3 regions of the Miniimonas sp. S16 genome follow, and region 3 is predicted to be linked to each of the others. Evidence: riboswitches for the same ligand, from Rfam matches in the RefSeq annotation. Region 3 holds a riboswitch; each other region holds the start of a gene.
What was found. Region 3 has a riboswitch for S-adenosylmethionine ahead of AC3AQ1_RS03085 (LLM class oxidoreductase). Riboswitches for the same ligand answer to the same signal wherever they lie in the genome.
Positions count from the first base shown of each region.

Region 1: it holds a riboswitch for S-adenosylmethionine, as region 3 does, so the genes downstream of both, AC3AQ1_RS07865 (methylenetetrahydrofolate reductase) here and AC3AQ1_RS03085 (LLM class oxidoreductase) in region 3, are expected to answer to the same signal.
Region 2: it holds a riboswitch for S-adenosylmethionine, as region 3 does, so the genes downstream of both, AC3AQ1_RS07065 (rhodanese-like domain-containing protein) here and AC3AQ1_RS03085 (LLM class oxidoreductase) in region 3, are expected to answer to the same signal.

Region 1 covers NZ_CM173242.1:1,817,995-1,821,257, forward strand. Annotated here, with positions in the region: gene metE (5-methyltetrahydropteroyltriglutamate--homocysteine S-methyltransferase) at 1-542, opposite strand, end outside; gene AC3AQ1_RS07865 (methylenetetrahydrofolate reductase) at 629-1,576, opposite strand; SAM riboswitch class I at 1,619-1,720, opposite strand; gene AC3AQ1_RS07870 (NUDIX hydrolase) at 1,980-2,474, opposite strand; gene AC3AQ1_RS07875 (barstar family protein) at 2,515-2,904, opposite strand; gene AC3AQ1_RS07880 (SMP-30/gluconolactonase/LRE family protein) at 3,048-3,263, opposite strand, start outside.
Region 2 covers NZ_CM173242.1:1,627,458-1,630,720, reverse strand. Annotated here, with positions in the region: gene lpdA (dihydrolipoyl dehydrogenase) at 1-714, opposite strand, end outside; SAM riboswitch class I at 1,069-1,167, shown strand; gene AC3AQ1_RS07065 (rhodanese-like domain-containing protein) at 1,178-1,588, shown strand; gene AC3AQ1_RS07060 (O-succinylhomoserine sulfhydrylase) at 1,585-2,811, shown strand; gene AC3AQ1_RS07055 (YbjQ family protein) at 2,956-3,263, shown strand, end outside.
Region 3 covers NZ_CM173242.1:675,981-679,243, forward strand. Annotated here, with positions in the region: gene AC3AQ1_RS03085 (LLM class oxidoreductase) at 303-1,310, opposite strand; SAM riboswitch class IV at 1,594-1,707, opposite strand; gene AC3AQ1_RS03090 (flavin reductase family protein) at 1,852-2,433, shown strand; gene proB (glutamate 5-kinase) at 2,452-3,263, opposite strand, start outside.

The sequences.
Region 1 (3,263 bases), 1.1 Mb from region 3:
CCCACGAGCACCGGACGGCCGGCGACGCCGAGCGCCGCCGCCTCGCGGACGTGGTCGGCGCGGCGCGAGCCACGGTAGGCGAGCGAGGTGTCCGGGCCGATCTCGGGGACGAGGTAGTGGTAGTTGGAGTCGAACCACTTGGTCATCTCGAGCGGACCCTGCGCCGTCGTGCCGCGAGCGAGCGCCCACTCGACGGCGAGCGGCAGCGGCTGCACCGTCGCGCCGTCCCCCTCGGTCAGGAGCGGAGCGACCTCGGGGTCGGAGGCGAGCCGCGCCGGCAGCGCACCGAGTGCGAGCACGACGTCGAGCACCTGGTCGTAGTGGGCGAAGTCCAGCGGGACGGCGGCCGGCGCGGTGAGGCCGAGGTCGCGCAGGCGCGTCACGGCTGCGCGACGCACCTGAGCGGCGCTCGCCTCGAACGCGGCCTTGTCGGTGCGGCCGGCCCAGTGGTCCTCGAGCGCACGCTTGAGCTCGCGGCGGGGGCCGATGCGCGGGTAGCCGAGGATCGTGGCGGCGGGGAACGGGGTGGGCTGAGTGGTCATGGATGCTCTCCTGGAACGGGCGGTGGCGAGGAGAGGCTTCGTGCTCGCCGTTGGTCGGGTGAGGTCGAGTGACTGAGGGAGGCGGGTCAGGCCGGAGCCAGGACCTCGTCGAGCAGCCGCGTCACCGCGGCGTGCTGGTTGAACGTGTAGAGGTGCAGACCGGGGGCGCCCGCGGCGAGCACGCCGCGGACGAGGTCGGCGGTGCGCCGCACGCCGAGCGCGTACGCCTCCTCCGGGCCGCCGGCCGCCTCGAGCTCGGCGAGCAGCTCGGCGGGCTCGGGGATCCGGTTGAGCGCGCACAGCCTGCGGATCCGGTCGGGGTCGGTGAGCGGGAGCACGCCCGGCACGAGCGGCAGGACGATCCCGGCCGCGCGCGCGGCGCGCTGCAGCGCGACGTACGCCTCGACGTCGAAGAATACCTGGGTGATTGCGAAGTCCGCCCCCGCGTCCTGCTTGGCGCGCAGGGCGGTGAGCTCGTCGTCGCGCACCTGGAACTCGCCCGGCAGGCCGGGCACGGTGTAACCCGGGTAGGCGGCGACGGCGATGCTCACGCCGTCGCGCCGGGTGCGGCGAGCGACGAGGCGCTCGACCGGGCTCGCGGGCGGCAGGCCGAAGCGCTCCGCCTCCACCTCGCGGATGAGCGCGACGAGGTCGCACGCGCGCGCCAGGCCGTCACCCCCCGGCGACCACTCGCCGCCCTCGGGCGGGTCGCCGCGCAGCGCCAGGAAGTCGCGCACGCCCGCGTCGAGCAGGCCGCCGACGACGTTGCGCAGCTGCGACCGGCTGCGCCCGACACAGGTCAGGTGGGCGATCACGGGGACTCGGGTCTCGGCCAGCAGGTGCTCGACGAGCGCCTGCGAGCGCTCGGACGTGGTGCCCGAGGCGCCGTAGGTGACCGAGAAGTAGTCCGCCTCGCCGGCCGCCAGGCGCGCCGCCGTCTCGTGGACCTGCTCCTCGCCGCGCGGAGTGCGCGGCGGGTAGAGCTCGAAGCTGATCGTGGGTCGTGGGGCGCGGTAGAGCTCCGACGTGGTCATCGTCGCCTCCCGCTGCGCCACGGGTGGTGTGCCCGCATGGTGTCTCCATCGATCCTGGCGTGAGCACCCTTCCCGCGGGAGGCTTCCGTTGGGGGGTTGCTGCGGCGTCGACGAGCCAGGTCTCTCGGCCGCTCTGGATGGTGAGGGCGAGCCTAGCGCGGGCGTTCGCCCCCGTCCACGGACCGGATCGCGGTCCGCATCGCGAGACGCGGCGCGAGACGCGGCGCCGACGGCGTGACCTGCGTCGGCGGGACGGTGTGGCGGTCCGCCGAGCTCTCGCACGCGACCAACGAGCTGGCCGGCGTCACCGGCTGAGGCGATCTTCGCCGTCGGACCCCTCGCCCCGGACCTCTCGCCCGCCGGGCGAGGAGTCCGGGGCGAGCGTCGTTCACGGCGCGGGCTCTCAGACCCGGAACGTCGCCTCGCCGCGCTCGGCGAGCGCGGAGTCCAGCCGCGCCCGCATGCGCTCGGACATCGGCGGGAGGTTCCCGACGGCGAACCAGCGCGCCTCGGTGTTCTCCCCGTCGGCGGGGTGCGGGTCGCCGGACGCCCAGGTGAACCGGAAGGTGAGGTCGAGATACTGAGACCGGTCGCCGTTGTCGTAGACGACCTCCTCGGTCACCGAGACCGAGGCGAGCCGGGTCGCCGTCGCGACGACGCCGGACTCCTCGAGCACCTCGCGCGCGGCGGCGACGGCGGGCTCCTCGCCGGGGTCGATGATGCCGGTCACGGGCGTCCAGGCACCGTTGTCGGCGCGCCTCACGAGCAGGACCTCGAGCACGCCCCCGTCGCTGGAGTTCCGCCGCTCGCGGAGCACGACGGCGGTCACGCCGCTCAGCCAGAGCGGAGCGGTCCCGATGTGACGGCGCAGCTCGAGGACGAACTCCGGTGTGGGCATGCGAGCCAGGGTACGCAGGCTGGTGCCGTGGTTGCGCGAGTCAGGCGAGCTCGAGGCGGTACCGGGGGTGATCGGCGAAGACCTCGAGCACGAGGTCGGCGTACGTCGGGCCGGCGCCGGCCTCGAGCTCGCGGATCGCGGCCTGCGCCCGTGCGACGTCGAAGCCCGGACGGGCGATCTTCTCGCGCCACCAGGCGATCGTGGCGTCGACGCCGAGCGCCTCGCGCGAGTGGGCGAAGTCGCGCCACACGAAGGTCGGCGCCTCCTCGAGCCGAGCGAGCGTCCCGAAGCCGCCGTAGAGGACGTCGTTCAGCGCGTCGAGGCTGGCGCCCATCCGCCAGTCCTCGCCGGTCATGAGCAGGTCGTCGAGCTGGTCGTAGAGGTCGGCGATCGAGTCGATGCGCGCGCCGTCGATCACGAGCTCGGTCATCGGGTCAGGCTAGTGTCGCGTCCCACGTGGACACGGCCACCGCCACGTCCACCCCACACGCGGCAACCACCCGCCCGACGCGGCCCCGGTGGACACCGCCACCGCCACGTCCACCCCACACGCGCCGACCGGCACGGGAGACCTCAGACCGAGACGTCCCCGAGCCGGACGAGGAACACCGACGACGTGGCGGTGAGCGCCAGGGTCGCGAGGTCCGGGGAGAAGGCGAGGTTCGCCGTCGTGAACGGGGTGTGCAGCGTGCCGAGGTGGCGCGCGGGGCGACCGACCGCCGAGGGCGGCGCGAGGATCTCCACCCCCGCGGTGGACGAGCTCCAGATCCGACCCGTCGGGTCGACCCG
Region 2 (3,263 bases), 950 kb from region 3:
CGACTCGACCTTGGTGCCCGTCAGCACCTTCACGCCGAGCTTCTTGTAGTGCTTGGCAAGCTCCTTGGACACGTCGGCGTCCTCGGTCGGGACCATCCGGTCCAGGAACTCCACGATCGTCACGTCGACGCCGAAGTTGGTCATGACGTAGGCGAACTCCACGCCGATCGCGCCCGAGCCGGCGATGATGATCGAGCCCGGCAGGTCGGCGTCGAGGATCTGCTCCTCGTAGGTGACGACGTTCTTGCTCACCTGCACGCCCGGGAGCATCCGCGTGACGGACCCGGTGGCGAGGATCAGGGTGTCGAACGTGACGTTCTCGGTCTCACCCGAGTTCAGGGCCACGTCCATCGACGTGGGGGACGTCAGCGTGCCCCAGCCGTCGATCTCGGTGATCTTGTTCTTCTTCATGAGGAAGTGGACGCCCTTGACGATGCCGGCGGACACCTGACGGCTGCGCGCGTGCGTCGGGCCGTACGCCATCGTCGCCTCGCCCTCGATGCCGTACTTGGCCTTCTCGTGGGTGAGCGTGTGCGCCAGCTCGGCGTTCTTCAGCAGCGCCTTGGAGGGGATGCACCCGACGTTGAGGCACACACCGCCCCAGTACTTCTTCTCGACGACGGCGACGGACTTGCCGAGCTGCGCTGCACGGATGGCGGCGACGTAGCCACCGGGGCCCGCACCGAGGACAACGACATCAAAGTGGGAAGCCATGGCCCTCAGCCTAGTTCCGCGGTACCCGCGATTCGACGCCGTGCGGCGTCGCCTCGGTCACGTCTCCCGCGGCGCACGACGGCGAGCCTCGCCTCCGAGCACCAGTCGCCACGGCTACACGTGCTGCGGCGCGGCTCACGTGGACATGGCCACCGCCATGTCCACACCTGACGCGGCTACGCCTGTTGCGGCGCGGCTCTCGTGGACGTGGCCTCCGCGGTGTCCACGCCTGACGCGGCTACGCGTGCTGCGGGGCGGCTGAGTCCTGACGTGGCGCCCCGACCGCCCCACCACCGCCGAACCGCGGCGACGAAGCGGGCGGCGTGGCTCGCCGTCGGGCACTACGATCGTCCGTGACCATCCAGAGCAGCCGAGAGACCTGGCTCGACGACGCTGCAGCAACCCCCCGCGACCTCACGCGGGAGAGGGTGCTCATGCCAGGACCGATGGAGGGGTGAGAGTGATGTACGAGGCCGACCTGACGCCTGCCGAGGCGTGGGAGCTGCTGGAGAACCACGAGGACGCCGTCCTGGTGGACGTGCGCACGCCGCAGGAGTGGGCGGAGGTCGGGATTCCCGACCTCGGGCCGCTGCACCGGCGCGTCGTGCTCGACCCGCTGCTCACGGCGGCGGGTCCTAACCCGGACTTCCTCACGGCGCTCGCCGACGCCGGGCTCAGCCCCGGCGACTCGCGGCCCGTGCTGTTCGTCTGCAAGGCGGGCGGGCGCAGCGTGGCCGCGGCGCGCCTCGCGACGCAGGCGGGGCTCGGCCCGGCGTACAACGTCGTCGAGGGGTACGAGGGCGCGACGGCGAGCGAGGCCGGGTGGGCCGGCACCGGTCTGCCCGTGGCCCGGTGGGACGGGGAGCAGGCGTGACCGACCCGCAGCCCCGCAGCGCCCTGCCCGACGGCCTGCGCCCCGCGACCCTCGCGGTGCGCGGCGGCCAGGAGCGCACCGGGTTCAAGGAGACCTCCGAGCCGCTGTTCCTCACGCAGGGCTACGTCTACCCGCGCGCGGCCGACGCCGAGGCGACCTTCCTGGCCGAGCTCGACCGGTTCTCCTACACGCGCTACGCCAACCCCACCACGTCCGCGTTCGAGGAGCGTCTGCGCCTCATCGAGGGTGCCGAGGCGTGCTTCGCGACGGCGTCCGGGATGGCCGCGGTGTTCGCCTCGATGGCGAGCCTCGTGCGCCAGGGATCGCGCATCGTGGCCGGCCGGGCGATGTTCGGCTCCACGCTCCTCGTGCTCGACGAGTTGTTCACCTCCTGGGGCATCGAGACGGTCTACGTCGACGCGCACGTCAACGAGCAGTGGGCGCAGGCGCTCGCGACGCCGGCCGACGTCGTGTTCTTCGAGACGCCGTCGAACCCGATGCAGGACATCGTCGACATCGCCGAGGTGTCCCGGCTCGCGCACGCCGCGGGCGCGACGGTCATCGTGGACAACGTGTTCGCGACGCCGGCCCTGCAGCGCCCGCTCGCGTTCGGCGCGGACGTCGTCGTGTACTCCGCGACCAAGCACATCGACGGCCAGGGGCGCGTGATGGGGGGCGCGGTGCTCGGCTCGCGCGAGTACGTGACCGGGCCGCTGCAGACGTTCCTGCGCAACACCGGCCCGACGATCAGCCCGTTCAACTCGTGGGTGCTGCTCAAGGGCCTGGAGACGATGGACCTGCGCGTCCAGCGTCAGTCCGAGAGCGCGCTCGCCGTGGCGCGGTGGCTCGAGAACCAGCCCGGCGTGGTGGGCGTGCGCTACCCGTACCTCCCCTCGCACCCGCAGCACGCGCTCGCCACCACCCAGCAGACGGCGGGCGGGACGGTCGTCGCGTTCACGCTCGACGGCCCGACCGACCCCGAGGGCGGCAAGGTGCGCTCGTTCGCGTTCCTCGATGCGCTGCGGCTCATCGACATCTCGAACAACCTCGGCGACGCCAAGTCGCTCGTGACGCACCCCGCAACGACGACGCACATGAAGACGGGCTACGCCGGTCGGCAGCGCACCGGCATCGCCGAGACGACGATCCGGCTGTCCGTCGGCCTGGAGGATCCCGCGGACCTGCTCGACGACCTCGCGCGCGGGCTCGCGGCTCCGTTCTGACGCGGGCCGGTCAGACGCGGGCCGGTCAGACGCGGGTGCTGGTGAGACAGGCCCCCACTAGACAGGCCCGCGGGGGTCCCCGTCGGCGTACCGTGCTGCGGGGGTCGGGACGGCCGACCCCGACCAGAGTCGAGGAGCAGGCCAATGTTCGTCTCCACCATGAACGACGTCCCGGGCGCGCAGGTCGTGCGCGTCCTCGGTGAGGTCTCCGGCATCACCGTGCGCGCGCGGCACATCGGCGCGCAGCTCGGCGCCGGCTTCAAGGCGATCGGCGGCGGCGAGCTCAAGGGGCTCACGCAGCAGCTCCAGGAGACCCGCGACGAGGCCTACGGCCGGATGTGCGAGAACGCGCAGGCGCTGGGCGCGAACGCGGTGCTCGCGATGCGCTACGACAGCAACGACATCGGCGGGTCCTACCAGGAGGTCGTCGCCTACGGGACGGCCGTCATCCT
Region 3 (3,263 bases):
GTCTCGCACGTCTGGCCGCACAGTGCCCTGCAGCGCCCCGGCCGTGCCCCGGCCGTGCCCCGGCCGTGCCTGTGACGCGCCCGCCGCCTGTCGACCAGACGAGGCGAGACGAGCCGACGGGACCTTCGTCCCGCGTGGGAGGCGCCGACGCGGACGAGACTGGTCGAGCGGCCGAACAGCCGCGAAGCGCCGTCGGCGGCCTCGGTCGTCGACGGAGGTAGAGGCCCGCTAGCGCCGGAGCGGCCTCCCGCGGAAGCCCCGCCACCGATCGTGGCGGGGCTTCCGGCTTCCAGGCGATCGCCTCAGACGAGCTCGGGCAGCGAGAGCGCCGCACCACCGACGCGCGCCTCGGCCACCACCGGGTCAGCGGGCGCCAGCAGGCCACGCTCGCGCAGCTCGGGGGCGAGCGATCCGGCGATCGCCAGGACATCGGTCGGCAGCGCGCCGGGCAGCACCACGAAGCCGTCGGCCGCGTCCGCCTCGACCCACTCCTGAAGCACGTCCGCGACCCCGCGGCCCGTCCCGGCCACCGTGAGCGGCTCGGGCCCCTCGACGGTGCCCAGGTCGCGCAGCAGGTCGGCGCGGAACAGCGCGCTCGCGGCGTCGTCGGAGATCACGGTGACGGCGTCGACCACGACGCGCACGTCGTCGGGGTTGCGACCCGCCTGCTCGGCCGCCGTGCGGATCGCAAGCCGGCGACGGCGCGCCTCGGCCACGTCCGTGACGCGCAGGCGCACCACGTCGGACCACCGACCGGCCACGACGGCGGTCGCCGGGTCGGTCGGCGCGGTCACCAGGAGCGGCGCGCGGCCGCCCGTGCGGGCCTCGGGCGTGAGCGACCACACGCGACGCACCTCGGCGTGCACGCCGCCCGACGTCGTCGACGTCGGCAGCTGCCAGCCGGCGCGTCCGCCCGATCGGGCGTGGATGCCGGCGATCGCGCGGGCGAGCCTCATCGGGTCGAGGAAACCGGCCGGCAGGGCCGAGACCACGCGCGGCCCGCCGTCGAGCAGGCCCGCCGCGGCGAGGCGGGAGGCGATCACGGCCGGGTCGAGCCAGGCGTCGTTGCGGGGGGCGTCGTCAAGCCGGAAGGACTCGCCGAACGTGACAAGCTCGGCGCCGGCGTCGCGCGACAGCGCCACGTAGTCGGCGACGTCACCGAGCGAGACGCGCTGGCCGGTCCCGGCCGAGCTGCGGCGGTGCAGGGGCGCCTTGGCGCCCGTGGTGGTGAGGTCGACGCCGAGGAGCAGGCGGCCGGTGAAGGCGGGGCTGGAGCTGTCGGCGGGGGTGGGGAGGTTCTGGACAGACATGAGTGGTCCTCTTCTGCACGAGCAGGGTGATGTGTGGCCGACCGGGGCCGTAGGAGGCGAGGTCGGGCGCCCGCGAGCAACGCGGGCCGGGGCACGACGGCGGGAGGCTGGCTCTGGTGGGCCAGCAGCTGGTGGGAGAAGATCCCGTTCCGGCCGCCGTCAGCGCATACACATGCACGCGCAGGGCGTGCCACACATCATCGAGGAGGAGGCGGGAAGCAGTGGAGAGGGGCTCTGCACTCGCGTGACCATCGTGTTCATTCCTCGTTCTTCCGCGGGAGCGGACGAGCGCTTGCCCTGGGCAGGTAGCCAGGACCTGGTCGTCACCCGGGGCACCCCACCGCAGGAGGAGGGTTGCCGACCAGCGAGCCGGGGCTTGTCGCTGATACTCGAGACCGTGTCCCTAAGGTAGGCCGGAGAGGTTGTCGTGTCAACTCATCACGAGGGTGAGCAAGGCCATCACCCCGACGGCGGTGTCCACATCGTGGAACCCGTCACGTCCGCTCGCCGCGAGCGCCCGGATCGACCTAGCGTCGACAACGTGACCCTCGACCTGCCCCGAACCGAGGACCGTGCGTCCGTGAGCCCTGACGTCTCCCCCGCCGCGTCCGGCTCCGTGACGCCGCGCACCTTCAAGGACCTGTTCCGCCGGCACCCCGCGGGGGTCGCGGTGGTGACCCTCGCGGGGCCCGACGGCGCCCCCGTCGGCTTCACCGCGACGTCGGTGATCTCGGTGTCCGCCGACCCGGCCGTGCTCGCGTTCTCCATCACGGAGGTGTCCTCGTCGTGGCCGGCGCTGCGCGAGGCGAGCTCCGCCGTCGTGCACTTCCTCTCCCACGACCACGCGCAGCTCTCGACGCGCTTCGCGACCCCCGGCATCGACCGCTTCGCTGGCGTCCCGCTGACGTGGCTGCCCACGGGCGAGCCGCGGCTCGCCGATGTCAACGCGTGGGCACGTATCGCGATCGACGAGCGCGTCCGCGCGGGCAGCAGCTACCTCGTGGTCGCCAGCGTGCTCGAGCTCGCCGACGATCTCGCGCCCGACGGCGAGCCCAGCGCCCCGCGGCTGGTGTACGTCGACCGGACCTACCACGGCACGGGGCCGCACTCCCAGGTCGGCTGAGGGTCGCTGAGCCTTGCCTCAGCGACGCCGCGCGACGACGACGAGGTCGTCGCGGTGCACCACCTCGCGATCGTGCCCGTGGCCGAACCGCTCCCGCAGCTGCTCCGACGTGCGGCCGAGCCGCTCGGGCAGCTCCTCGCTCGAGTACGCGACGAGGCCGCGCGCGACCACGACACCTGTGAGCGACACGAGCTCGACGGGGTCGCCCGCCTCGAACGCCCCCTCCACGCCCACGACGCCCGCCGCGAGCAGCGACCGCTTGCCGTGCGTGATGGCGCGCACCGCGCCGTCGTCGAGCACGAGCCGGCCGCGCGTGTGCGCGGCGTGCGCGAGCCAGAGCCGGCGGGTCCGCGGACGCGACGCCGTCGCGCGGAACCACGTGCCGACGTCGGCGCCGGTGAGCGCGTCGGCGATCCGGGCGGCGCCGGCCACGAGGGTCGGGATCCCGGCTCCGGTCGCGGTCTGCGCGGCCGTCACCTTGGTGGTCATGCCGCCCGTGCCCACCCCGCTGCCGCGCTGGGTGACGACGACGCCGTCGAGGTCGGCCGCCGAGGCCACGACGGCGATCCGCCGCGACGTCGGCAGGCTGGGGTGGCCGTCGTAGAGCGCGTCGACGTCGGTGAGCAGGACGAGCGCGTCGGCCTGCACCACGTGCGCGACGAGCGCGGCGAGGCGGTCGTTGTCGCCGAACCGGATCTCGTCCGTGGCCACGGCGTCGTTCTCGTTGATGATCGGCACGACGCCGAGCGCGAGCAGGCGCTCCAGCGCCCGTTGGGCGTTCTTGTACTGGCCGCGGCGCACGACGTCGTCCGCGGTGAGCAGCACCTGTG